DNA from 3 places in the Cetobacterium somerae genome. Region 2 is predicted to be linked to each of the others. Evidence: riboswitches for the same ligand, from Rfam matches in the RefSeq annotation. Region 2 holds a riboswitch; each other region holds the start of a gene.
The links. A riboswitch is a leader RNA that binds a small molecule or an ion and turns the genes downstream of it on or off. The one in region 2 is predicted to bind cyclic di-GMP.
Positions count from the first base shown of each region.

Region 1: it holds a riboswitch for cyclic di-GMP, as region 2 does, so the genes downstream of both, MKD34_RS01505 (fimbrial biogenesis chaperone) here and MKD34_RS02655 (HD domain-containing phosphohydrolase) in region 2, are expected to answer to the same signal.
Region 3: it holds a riboswitch for cyclic di-GMP, as region 2 does, so the genes downstream of both, MKD34_RS04630 (GGDEF domain-containing phosphodiesterase) here and MKD34_RS02655 (HD domain-containing phosphohydrolase) in region 2, are expected to answer to the same signal.

Region 1 is NZ_CP092519.1:342,905-347,128, reverse strand. It holds gene MKD34_RS01515 (COG1470 family protein) at 1-96, opposite strand, end outside; gene MKD34_RS01510 (hypothetical protein) at 176-754, opposite strand; gene MKD34_RS01505 (fimbrial biogenesis chaperone) at 822-1,547, opposite strand; cyclic di-GMP riboswitch class I at 1,670-1,745, opposite strand; gene MKD34_RS01500 (HD domain-containing phosphohydrolase) at 1,942-4,065, shown strand; gene MKD34_RS01495 (GNAT family N-acetyltransferase) at 4,052-4,224, opposite strand, start outside.
Region 2 is NZ_CP092519.1:603,230-607,453, forward strand. It holds gene purD (phosphoribosylamine--glycine ligase) at 1-566, shown strand, start outside; gene guaB (IMP dehydrogenase) at 647-2,104, shown strand; cyclic di-GMP riboswitch class I at 2,157-2,232, shown strand; gene MKD34_RS02655 (HD domain-containing phosphohydrolase) at 2,287-4,224, shown strand, end outside.
Region 3 is NZ_CP092519.1:1,013,086-1,017,309, forward strand. It holds gene MKD34_RS04625 (transporter substrate-binding domain-containing diguanylate cyclase) at 80-2,023, shown strand; cyclic di-GMP riboswitch class I at 2,015-2,091, shown strand; gene MKD34_RS04630 (GGDEF domain-containing phosphodiesterase) at 2,163-3,509, shown strand; gene MKD34_RS04635 (pentapeptide repeat-containing protein) at 3,543-4,103, opposite strand.

The DNA of each region.
Region 1 (4,224 bases), 260 kb from region 2:
ACCATCAATCTTTCTATCAAAGGTAACAGGATTTATATTTACATATCCAAAGATATTAAAAGTTAAAAGGAAAAAAAGAATAAAAATGTTTTTCATAAAACCGCCCCCGTATTTTATTTAATATATAATTCTCTTAAAAAAAGAGAGAAGAGACTTCTCTCTAAGTTTAAAGGAATTATTTTCCTCCTTCTGTTGGTTTTGCTGGTGTATAAACAACAGTTAAAGTTCTTTCTCTTGAGTTGTGGTGAATACCTGTTTCTATCCCAGTTTTTAATAATTCAGTTTTAGCTATAGTTGATGTTACTCTTCCTACGTGCTCTGTATCATCAGCTCCAGTAGTATGAGTATATTCTTTTGAAGACACTTGAGTTGCTCCACCAGTTAAAGTTAATGCTGATGTTAGTGTGCTTGCAGTTGAAGTTCCATTTTTTGCTAATGTTGTTGTTGCCTCATCTAATTTTACATTTAAAGTTCCTGCACCAATTTTTGTAGGTTTAGTTCCATCAAATCTTTGAACTTTAAATAGTTTGTATGCTACTGAATCACTTGTTGCCGCACCTTTAACTATTCTTCCGTGGTCTAATAATAATTCATCAATAACTGTTCCTGCCTCATCAGTTATAGTAAGTCCTGTAGGTGCAGTGATTATCTCAGCTATTACCTTTACTGGTACTGATGCTTCGCTATCTGTCCCTGGATTTGCTGCAAATGCTGCAATTGATAATGCCATGATTCCGAATAAAACTTTTTTCATTTTAATACCTCCTAAATTTTCTTTTTATTTTTTATTTTGTTCCCATATATATCAAGTTTATTTGATATCAAAGTTCTTTCTTAGTAATATCCTCATATGTTGAAGAATCTCTAAGCCTAACTCCAACTACATCTCTTTTTTTCATATTTTTCATAGTTAAAGTTATTTCATCTGTTTTTCCAATTCCAATTCTACCTTTTTCCACTGACTCATGACTTTCATTTCCATTCATAACATCTATGTTATACCAAATTCCTCTTTTAAGAGTATTGTTTTTAACTTTAAAAGATACCACTGCTTGTCCCTCGTTATTTTCAGTAACTTTTAAATTAGTTATTTCTAACTTTGCTTTTAAATCACCAACATAACCTATAACTTCTATATTTACATTAAGTCCTATGCTTGCTGCTGCTGCAACACTTTTACCATCATCTCTTGTGATATCTGGTACAGGAACTGATTTAAAATTTAAAAATGTTGAGTATTCTCCTTCTGGAGTTCCCTTTGGAGCTTTTACAAAAACTTTTAAAACACTTTGACTTTTAGGTTTAATTGTTATTATTTTAGGGTTATATTCAACCCATTTATCCATATGACCTCCGTATGTTCCTGTTCCTGGAAGTGTACTTACTTTAAATCTTTGTGTTTTTGTGCTGTTATTATACATTATGAACTCTTGATACCCTCCACTGGCATCGATACGTTTTTCGAAAAACGTTGGTGCAATATGAAATGAAAATGTTACAGAAAATGTTAATAAAAATGTTAATAAAATTTGATAAGTTTTCCTCATCTTGTTCCCCCCTATATTTTTTATAATTTCGAATCTTTATACTTTTTGTTTTACACTTTTCTTTTAAAAAATTTAAAGTAATAAAAAAACACTTAGCCTTTGTAATCTAATTTACAAAAGATAAGTGCAACTGGCTGCCATTTTAGAGGCCCTATAGCTTTGCGTCCTGCAGTTTCCTACAGTTTGCCGTATTTGAAATACTAATATATCATCTTATTTATTATATTTCAATTAGAAATTTTTTAAAAAAAATAAAAAAATTTTTCTAGATATGTTCTAATTCAATAAAATATTTATAGTTCCTTTTTTTATTGTTAATATAAAATATTTTTCTATATTATTTAAGTTTTTTTATTATTATGATATAATTTTTCAAATTAGGGGAGGTGTTAAATTGATTAAATCTTTTTTTCTTTTTTTTCTCATTTTTTTAAATATATTCCCATTTGAATTTTCAAAAGATGAAAAATTATGGATTAAAAATAATAAAAATAGAATATTTTTAATTGATATATACCATCCAAACCATGTCTATTTATATCAAAAAAATTCTGGTGAATTAGCTGGCGTTTATATGGAGTTTTTTGAAAAACTAGAACAAGAAACTGGATTAAGATTTAAAATACAATCAACTAATAAAATGAAAATGAAAAATTTATTAAAAAATGGAGATGGAGATATTCTTTTTAATGTTGCGAAAACTCCCGAAAGAGAAAAAAATTATTTTTTTATTCCAACTTATAATACGTATAATGTCGGTTTATTTACAAAGAAAAATAAATCTTTAGATTTAAATAATCTAAATAAATTTAAAATTGGTCATATTGATGGAACTTCTGATTCTATATTAACTAAAGAGTTTTATCCAGATTTAAAAAATTTAATATCTATTGAAGATAATGGTAATTTTGGTTTTTCATCATTAGAAAATAACAAAATAGATGCTATTATCGGCAAAAGTAGTAATGATGTTTTTAAAAATTATAATTTTATTCCTTTAAAAAATATTCCATCGTCACAACTTTGGTTAGTTGTAAATAAAAAATATCCCATGTTAAAAGATATTATTGAAAACTTTCAAATTAATTTTTCTGAGAAATATGTTGTAGATTCCTTAAAAAAAGAACGTCTTATTTTTTATAAACAACTTTTAAAAAATGACCCACTTATTGATAAATTAAAACATAGATACAAGCAACTTAAAGTTTTACTGCCCACAAATAATGAAATAGTTCCGCTTCTTTATCTATCTAAAGGAAGTTATCATGGATATGTTATTGATCGCCTTAAAGAATTATCTTATTTAACTGATATTCCTATCAATTATATCCAAAGTCCTAACGATAACTATGATATTAAAGCTATTGACACAGATTTATTTAATCTAAAAAATAAATTTTTTATTCCATATTATGAATCTCAATTAGCTGCTTTTACTCTTACAAATAATAATTTTATCGATTCTTATTCAGATATTAAAAATAAAAAAATTGGATTTATCTCTTCAGAAGAATTAAATAAAAATTCTATAAAAAAAATAATTACATCGAACGATTTTAAATTTTTTAAAAGTACAAAATCAGCTTTAAATGCACTTTTAAATAAAGAGATTGATTATCTTTATGGAGACTTTAAAATCATATCTATGTCTATCTCTAATGAATATTTAGAAAATGAGATAAAAGTTGCTGGATTTTTTAATAAAATTACTCCCGTTGGATTTGGAGTAAAAAATGATTCTGATTTAGCTGATTTTATAGATAAACTTTTTCCTAGTCATCTATCTGAAAGCAGGATTCTTTATAGTGAATTAGTTATACCTAAAAAATTATCTCCTAATTATAAATATTTTATAATTATGTTTTCCATGTCTTCTATAATTATTCTAACTCTTTTTTATTTTTTAAGAAAAGCTACTATTGCTACTAAGAAAGAGCGTTTAATAACTAGAGCATTAGTTGAAAGCTTTGAAGCTGCCAATGAATTAAATGATGAAGATACTGGAAATCATATCCTAAGAGTTAACTTTTATTCGAAATTTTTAGCTGAAAAGCTAAAATGTCATAAAAAATTTATTAAAGAGATTAGTGAATATGCTTCACTTCACGATATTGGTAAAATTGGAATTCCTGATTCAATTTTAAAAAAACCAGGAAAGCTATCTCCTTACGAATTTGAAGAAATGAAAAAACATGTTCTTTTAGGAAAAAAACTTATTGATAAAATGCAACTTGGAGCTGTTGCTGAAAATATAGCTCTCTATCATCATGAAAAATGGAATGGAAAAGGATACTGTTATGGTTTAAAAGAAAATGAAATACCTTTAGAGGCTAGAATTGTAGCTATAGCAGATGTTTATGATGCTTTGCGTCAAAAAAGAGTTTACAAAGACGGTTTTTCTCATGAAGAAGCTGTTGAAATAATAAAAAAAGAGCGTGGACAACACTTTGACCCCACTCTTGTTGATATTTTTTTAGCTTACAATGAAGAATTTAATAAAATTTTTATTGAACATTAATTTTATTGAAAACTATATCCCAACCTTTTTGATTTTTTTCTAAATCATAGGGTTTAAAGCCAAAGTCTAAATATATTTTTATAGCTACATAGCTACATGTTTGTGTGGAGAGATATAATCCCTCTCCCATTTTTTTATCTTTAAATATTGAAAGTAGTT
Region 2 (4,224 bases):
TAGATAAGATTGATTCGAATATAATAGATCAAACTTTAGAAAAAATATTAAAACCAATGGCTAGAGGAATGGCAAAAGATGGAATTTCATTTAAAGGATTTCTTTTTGGTGGAATAATGTTAACAAAAGATGGTGTAAAGACGATAGAGTTTAACGCTAGATTTGGAGATCCCGAAGCTGAGGGGATTCTTCCAAGATTAAAGTCGGATTTTGTTAAAGCAATATTGGATTTAATGGAAAATAAAGATGTGAACTTAGAGTGGGATAATAGATATACGGTGGCAGTGGTGATGGCTTCAGAAAATTATCCGAAATCATCAACAATAGGAAGTGAAATAGAAATACCAAAGGATTTAGAATCTGTAGTATTTCATATGGGAACTAGAAAAGTTCATGGCAAAATTGAAACAAATGGTGGAAGAGTATTATCTGTGGTAGCTTATGGAAATACTTTGGAAGAAGCAAAAAAGAATGCTTACTTAGATGTAAAAAAAATAAATTGTAAAAAATTATTTTTTAGAAATGACATAGGCTCAAAAATGTGCTATAATAACGAAAATAAATAAAAAAAGACCTGCACAGTACTAAAAAAAAGTGCAGGTCTTTATTTAAAAATTGGAAAATTATAATTGGAGGCAGTAGGAAAATGATGAATGGAAAAATAATAAAAGAAGCAATAACTTTTGATGACGTGCTATTAGTTCCAGCGAGATCAGAGGTATTACCGCATGAAGTGAGTTTAAAAACAAGACTTACAAAGGATATCGAATTGAATATTCCAGTTTTAAGTGCAGCGATGGATACAGTAACAGAAGGGGATTTAGCAATAGCTTTAGCAAGACAAGGTGGAATTGGATTTATACATAAAAATATGAGTATAGAAGATCAGGCTGCTGAAGTAGACAGAGTAAAAAGAAATGAAAGTGGAATGATAAAAAATCCAGTAACATTAACTAAAGATTCTACAGTATGGCATGCTGAAGAAATAATGAGAAGATATAAAATATCAGGATTACCAGTAATTGAAGAAGATGGATCATTGATTGGTATTATAACAAATAGAGATTTGAAGTATAGAAAAGACATGGATCAATTAGTAAGTGATATAATGACAAAAGAAAATTTAGTAACAGCACCTGTTGGAACAACATTGGAAGAAGCAAAAGATATTTTATTAGAAAATAGAATAGAGAAGTTGCCAATAGTTGATGAAAATGGAAAATTAAAAGGGCTAATAACAATAAAAGATATTGATAATTTAGTAGAGTACCCATTTGCTTGTAAAGATTCTCAAGGAAGATTAAGAGTTGGTGGAGCAGTTGGTGTTGGAGCAGATACTTTAGAAAGAGTAAAAGCTTTAGTAGAAGCTGGTGTAGATATAATAACTGTAGATTCAGCACATGGACATTCAAAAGGTGTTATGGAAAAAATAAAAGAGATTAGAGAAAACTTTCCTAAGTTAAATATAATTGGTGGAAATATAGTTACTGCAGAAGCTGCTTTAGATTTAATAGAAGCTGGAGTAAATGCTGTTAAAGTAGGAGTAGGACCAGGATCTATCTGTACAACGAGAGTTGTAGCTGGAGTAGGTGTTCCTCAATTATCAGCAGTTAATGATGTATATGAAGTTTGTAAAACAAGAGGAATTGGTGTTATAGCAGATGGTGGAATAAAATTATCTGGAGACATGGTAAAAGCTTTAGCTGCAGGAGCAGATTGTGTAATGTTAGGAGGATTATTAGCAGGAACAACTGAAGCCCCTGGAGAAGAGATGATATATGAGGGAAGAAGGTATAAAGTGTATGTAGGAATGGGTTCAATGGCAGCAATGAAAAGAGGATCGAAAGATAGATATTTCCAAAATGATGCTAAAAAATTAGTTCCTGAAGGAATAGAGGGAAGAGTTTCGTATAAGGGAAGCTTGAAAGATGTTGTTTTCCAACTTTGTGGAGGAGTGAGAGCTGGAATGGGATATTGTGGAACATCAACAATTGAAGATTTAAAAGTTCATGGAAAATTTGTAAAAATTACAGGAGCAGGATTAAAAGAGAGTCATCCACACGATATTATTATAACTAAAGAGGCTCCAAACTATTCTAAATAGATATAAAAAGTTGACTTTAATGTTTTGATTGATTATAATTAAAGAGAAATCTTTATTTATAAGGCAAAGTAGGGGAAACCCTATGACGCAAAGCTATAGGGTCTTTAAAATGGCAGCCAGCTGCAATAGTCTTTGTGATTATTGCAGTTTTTTTTTGCAAAAAAATATTTATGGAGGAAAAAATGAAAAAAATAATATTATTATATTTGATGTTAGTAAGTTGTAATATTTTTTCAAAAGATAACATTAATATAACAATACCATCGAATACAACAGATATGTATTTGTATAAAGATTTAGAGAAAGGGGAATATCAAGGAGTTTATATAGATATTTTTGCAGATGTATTAAAAAATAAAAATATAAGTATAAATTTAGATGGTGAAGATAGTGATGTTGTACTAAGAACGATTGAAACTCTTGATGGAAAAAGAGTATATGATTACTTTGATACTCCAATGATATATAGAGTAGGAGTTGTTGTTAATAAAAACTCTACACTTTCTAACTTAGGAAATATAAAAAATTTAAAAGTAGCATATATTCCAAATCAACATGGATTAAAAGAGTTTAAAGAAAGATATAATAACTTAAAGTTAGAAAAAATCGAAGTGAAAAACTTAGATGAAGGATTAGAAAAACTCTCAGAGGGAGAAGTTGATGCTTTTATAGCACAAGATTGGTATGATAAAAATTCAGGAGAAACAAATTATAAACTGTTAGAGAATATTAGGTACAATGAACAAATAGCAATTAGGAAAAATTTGAAAAATCTTCATAAAGAGATAGAGGAAACTATGGACAATGTAGAAGGAGATAGTTTTCAAAAATTATTATCAAAAAACAGAATAGAATTTTATAAGTATTTACTAAAAGATACACCAAGTTACGAAAAAGTAAAGGAAAGCTATAAAACTATAAAAGTAAAATTAGGAAAAGATAAATTTATGTTACCTTTTTACTATGAGCAAAAGGGTATTTATCAAGGATTAACAGTTAATATAACTAAAGAGTTAGAGCAAATAATAGGGGTGCCATTTGTTTTTATAAAAAATGGAGAATATGATATGGAAGGAATAGCCATTGAAAATAGTGAAGGTAAAAGTAAAATTAATTATACAAAGCCATACTATGAAATGAAATTATCAGTGGCAAATAGAAAAGCTGATGGGTTTATACAAAATATTTCAGATTTAGATAAAGCTAAAATATTAGTATTAAAAGGAGATTATAGCTATACTTATTTAAAAAATATACTAAAAAATAGTCAGATAATAGAAGTTGAAAGTTATGAAGAGGGATTAGAAAAGTTATTAAATCAAGATGGTGAATATTTGGTAGGTTATTTTAATATATTGACAGGAGTAATAAGTAATAATTTTTTAGATGATAAAATTAAAGTAGCTGGAATATTAAATGATTCTTTTGGAGTAGGTTTTGGAATTTCGAAAGAACAAAAAGAGTTATCAAATTTAATAGAAACAATATTAGAAAGTTTTACTGTTGATAAAACAGTTATAGATAATAATTTGTTAAAAAATTCTATAGTTGCTCAAAATTATAAATTGATTTTAAAAATATCAATACCAGTAGTAATATTTATATTTATTTTAATAATATTAATAGTTAAATCTGAAAAAAATAGAAAAAAAGCGGAAGAATTAAGTTTTTCATTAATTGAAGTTTTAGAGATGGCAAATCAACTAAATGATGAAGATACAGGAGATCATGTGAAAAGACTAGGAATGTATTCAACCCTTTTATCTGAAAAGGCAAATGTTCCTACAGAATCAAGAGAGAATATTAAAAGATTTTCTTCTTTGCACGATATAGGAAAAGTTGCAATTCCATCAGAAATTTTGAAAAAACCATCTAAATTAACTGAAGATGAATTTAATAAAGTGAAAGAACATGTAAATATAGGCTATGATTTAGTAAAAAAATTAAAACTAGGAAAAGTAGCTGAAAATATAGTTAGATATCACCATGAAAAGTGGGATGGAAGTGGTTATCCTTTAGGATTAAAAGGAGAGAATATTCCGCTAGAAGCAAGAATTGTAGCTGTTGTTGATGTGTATGATGCATTGAGACAAAAGAAATTCCATAGAGGTGCACTGTCT
Region 3 (4,224 bases), 410 kb from region 2:
ACACAATTTTAGTCACTACTAAATAAGAATAACTTAACAAACTAAATATTGTATTGGTCTAAAATAACGGAGGACAACATTGAAATTTTTTAAAAACAAATCTATAAAATTACTACTCTTTTTATTAATAGCAACAACTATTTTTTCAAATGATAATACTTTTTATTTAGGAATTCAAAGTTATCCAGAAACTGAAATGGAAATAGATGGTGTTTCTATAAATAACATTATTCGTGATATATTTAAAAATGAACTAAAACTAAATGTAAAAGAAGTTCATGGTACATGGAGAGATAGTTATAATCAACTAGAAGATGGTACAATTGGAGCTTTAGGTTTAGTTACTAAAAATAATATTAGAAAGGATAACATATTACTTTCTAAACCAATTTTTAGCGAGAACCTGTACATTGCTTCAGATAAAAAATTATTAAAGTCACCTTATGATTTAATGAATCAAACCATATATGCATATAAAGATGATGAAATGCCTATAAAATACTTAAAAGAGTATTTAGAACAAAATAATATAACTGCAAATATAGTTGAAGTAGAAAATATTGATGATTATAAAAATGATTTTTATTTAGATTCTGAGTTCATAGCTGTTAAATCTCAAAATAGATTGCTAGTTTCATTTCTAGCTCCAGTTTGTATCGGTGTAAATAAAAAATATGATTATCTATTACCTTATATAAATAACGCTTTAAATAAAAAATACAGTAAAAAAATATCAACTTACTTTAAAAATCTTCCATTGTATCATCAAAGAGAAAGATTTCAAAATAGTTTAACAAAAGAGGAAAAAGAGTTTTTAGCACAAAAGAAATTTATAACTACTTCTCTTGAGGATGATATTTCTTTAAGTATTTATATAAAAAATCAAGATAAATTTATTGGGATACTTCCTCAATATATAAATAAATTAGCCAGCATTATTAATATTCCAATAAAATATATTTATAATGGAAAAGAGTGGCTATATATACAAGAAAAATTCAAACAAGAAAATATCGATTTTTTAACACTTTCAACAACAGCTAGAAGAAAATCAAGTTATATTTTTTCTGAAGCAATTGATTTTATCCCCATGCATCTACTTAATCACGTGGATAGTGGTGATTATAATGTTGGAGTTTTAAAAGATGGAAAATCACAAGATATAGGTAAAGAGTTTTTTCCAAAAGAGGATATAAGAATTTATAATTCAACAACAGAGTTATTTAATGCTTTTAAAAAAGATGAGATTGGTTATATAATAAGTCCATATAATATCTATGATAGAGATTGTCATAAGCAACATAAAGATATAAAGATAAAAGATATTCCTGTAAATTTTGCTTTCTCAAAAAATCAGGAAATGTTAAGAAATATTTTTAATAAGGCAATTGCCGTTGTTGGAGATTTTGATAGAAACGAAATTAGAAACTTTGTAGAAACAGATCAAAAAGAATATGTTATGGGTCTTATTGAAGAAGCAGAACATAAGAAAAAAATATGGTATATATTTACACTAGTCTTCGGATTATTAATTTGTAAAATTGTTTTTCAAAGAAAATTAACAAAAGCTTTAACACATGATCAATTAACAAAATTACCTAATAGATATCTTTTTAATGAGTTTTGTAAGAAGAATGATAATACTAAAGGCGCTGTTATTGTTATTGACTTAGATAATTTTAAAAAAACTAACGACAATTATGGCCATAGTAAAGGAGATCTCGTTCTTTCTGAAGTAGGAAAACTTTTACTAGAAGTTTTTTCTAAAGAACATACTTTTAGAATATCTGGAGATGAATTTTATCTATTTTATGAAAACAGAGATCTTTTAGAAAGATTAGAAAAATTAGTAACTCTGGGGAAAAATTCAACTATTATTAATCAATATAATATCTCTTTTAGCATTGGATATTATATTAAAAATATTGATGAAACTTTGGAATTGGCATTTGAAAAAGCTGATATAGCTATGTATGATGCTAAAAAACTAAATGGTTTTTCAATTATGGAATATAAAAAGTAAGGGCAAAATAAAGGAAACTTTATGACGCAAAACTATAGGGCCTAATCATATGGCAGCCAGGTGCAACAATTTTTTAATTAAAATTGTTGCTTTTTTATTTCAATAATATATTAAAATAAAAAATATCAAGGAGAGTTATATGCACACATTACTATACTTACTAATATCCATACTTGCAATTAGCTTAGCAGTTACAAGTATAAATCTATATGTAAAAAATAAGGCCGCTAAAAAACTATTAATAGATAAATTGACTAATTTACCTAATCACTATCAATATGTAGAAGATATTTCAAAATATACTCATACTAACTGTACATTTATTAAAATAAAGTTAAATATCTTATCAGAAATTAATAAAAGGCTCGGATGGGATATCGGAAATAAAATAATTCTTAATATTGCTAATATTTTAAAAAATACATTAAAATATAAAAGTAAAATTTATAAAATGTCTGGAAGTAAATTCTATATAATAACAAATGAAAGCAACATTATTCCTAAAATTAATGAGATTAAGAAAAATCTTAGTAGATTAAAACTTAAAGAAAATTATAATTTTAATGAGGAGATTAAAATATCTTTTTATAAAAATCGTACTTCTATATCTACTGAAGAAGTTTTTGAATACTTAGAAATACTCGATGAAATAAAAGAAGAAAAAAATATATCTATTTCAGAATTAGATAATCAATTAATAGAAAAAATTAACAGACGAACTCAAATAAAACATAAAATAATAAACAAAGATATTAAAGGAATACATGCTCTATTTCAACCAAAATTTGATTTAACTACTAAAAAAGTATTAGGAGCTGAAGCTCTTGCCCGATGGCAAAATGAGTCATTAGGAGCTATATATCCTGATGAATTTATATTTATAGCAGAAAAATTAAAAAAAGTATATTTAATTGATTATAAAATTGCTGAAGAATCACTAAAATTTTTAAACAAGATGTCTCAAACTTATTTATTAGAAAACAACTTCAGAATTTCATTTAATATCTCCTTACAAACTTTTGAAAGAGATGATTTCTTAAAAACAATAGTTACTCTCATTGAAAAATATAAAATAGATCCAAATTTACTAGAGATTGAGCTTACAGAAACTATTTTGGGATTAAACTTAACAACTATTATAGAAAAAATAAATCACTTAAAGACAATTGGATTTCAAGTTTCAATAGATGATTTCACTGCTGGAAACTCCTCAGTTTCTTTACTAAGTGTACTTCCCGTAGATATCATAAAATTTGACAAGTCAATTTTAGATAGAGTAAATCCAAATAATAAAGTTGCTACTGATGTCTATAAAGGATTAATAAATATAATAAAGGGATCTAATTTTAAAATTGTTGCTGAAGGAATTGAAACAAATGAGCAGCTAAATTTTTTAAAGTCAAATAAAGTCGATATTGGACAAGGATATATTTTTAGCAAACCTCTTTCTAAAGAAGATTTTTTTAAATTAGTTAATAAATGGTAGAGAAAATATTTAATTTCTCTACCATTTTTATTTTTAAACTATTTTTACACCGATTTTCTTAACAATATTTAAAGCTAAATCTATAGAAACCTTTGCCCCTTTTATTTTGTTGCTTACAATGTCTATCATCAATCCACTACAATCACTTAAATCTGCATTTTCTAATATACACTCATAAAAATCGGTATCTTTAAATTTACTGTTATTAAATTTAGATTTTTTTAAGCTACACTTTTGAAAGGTACATTCTTCAAATTCATTTTTATAAAACTCCAATCCATCTAACTGTAGGTCATCAAAAATACAGAATTTCATAAACGAATTTATAATTTGAAAATCTATTATAAACCTAGATATTTTACTAAAATTTATATTTTTAAATTCACAATTTTTAAATATAGCTCCATTTAACTTTACATTGTCTAAGTTTACTGAATCAAATTTACATTTTTCAAAAATTACCTCTTCAAAATCACAATCTGAAAAAGTTACATTGTTAAAATTACATTTTTCAAAATTTGTTTTTATTATTTCTTTTCCAAAAATTAATTTTTCTTCTAAATCTATTCCTATTATATCCTCTTCAAAATACATTTTTCTCCTCTTTTTTTTATTTTTTATAATAATTTAATTGTAATTTTTTTAAATAAATTTGCTTTTTACTATTTTATATAGTAAATAGATATTATTAGACTCTGTTTTAGTCAAGGGGGCT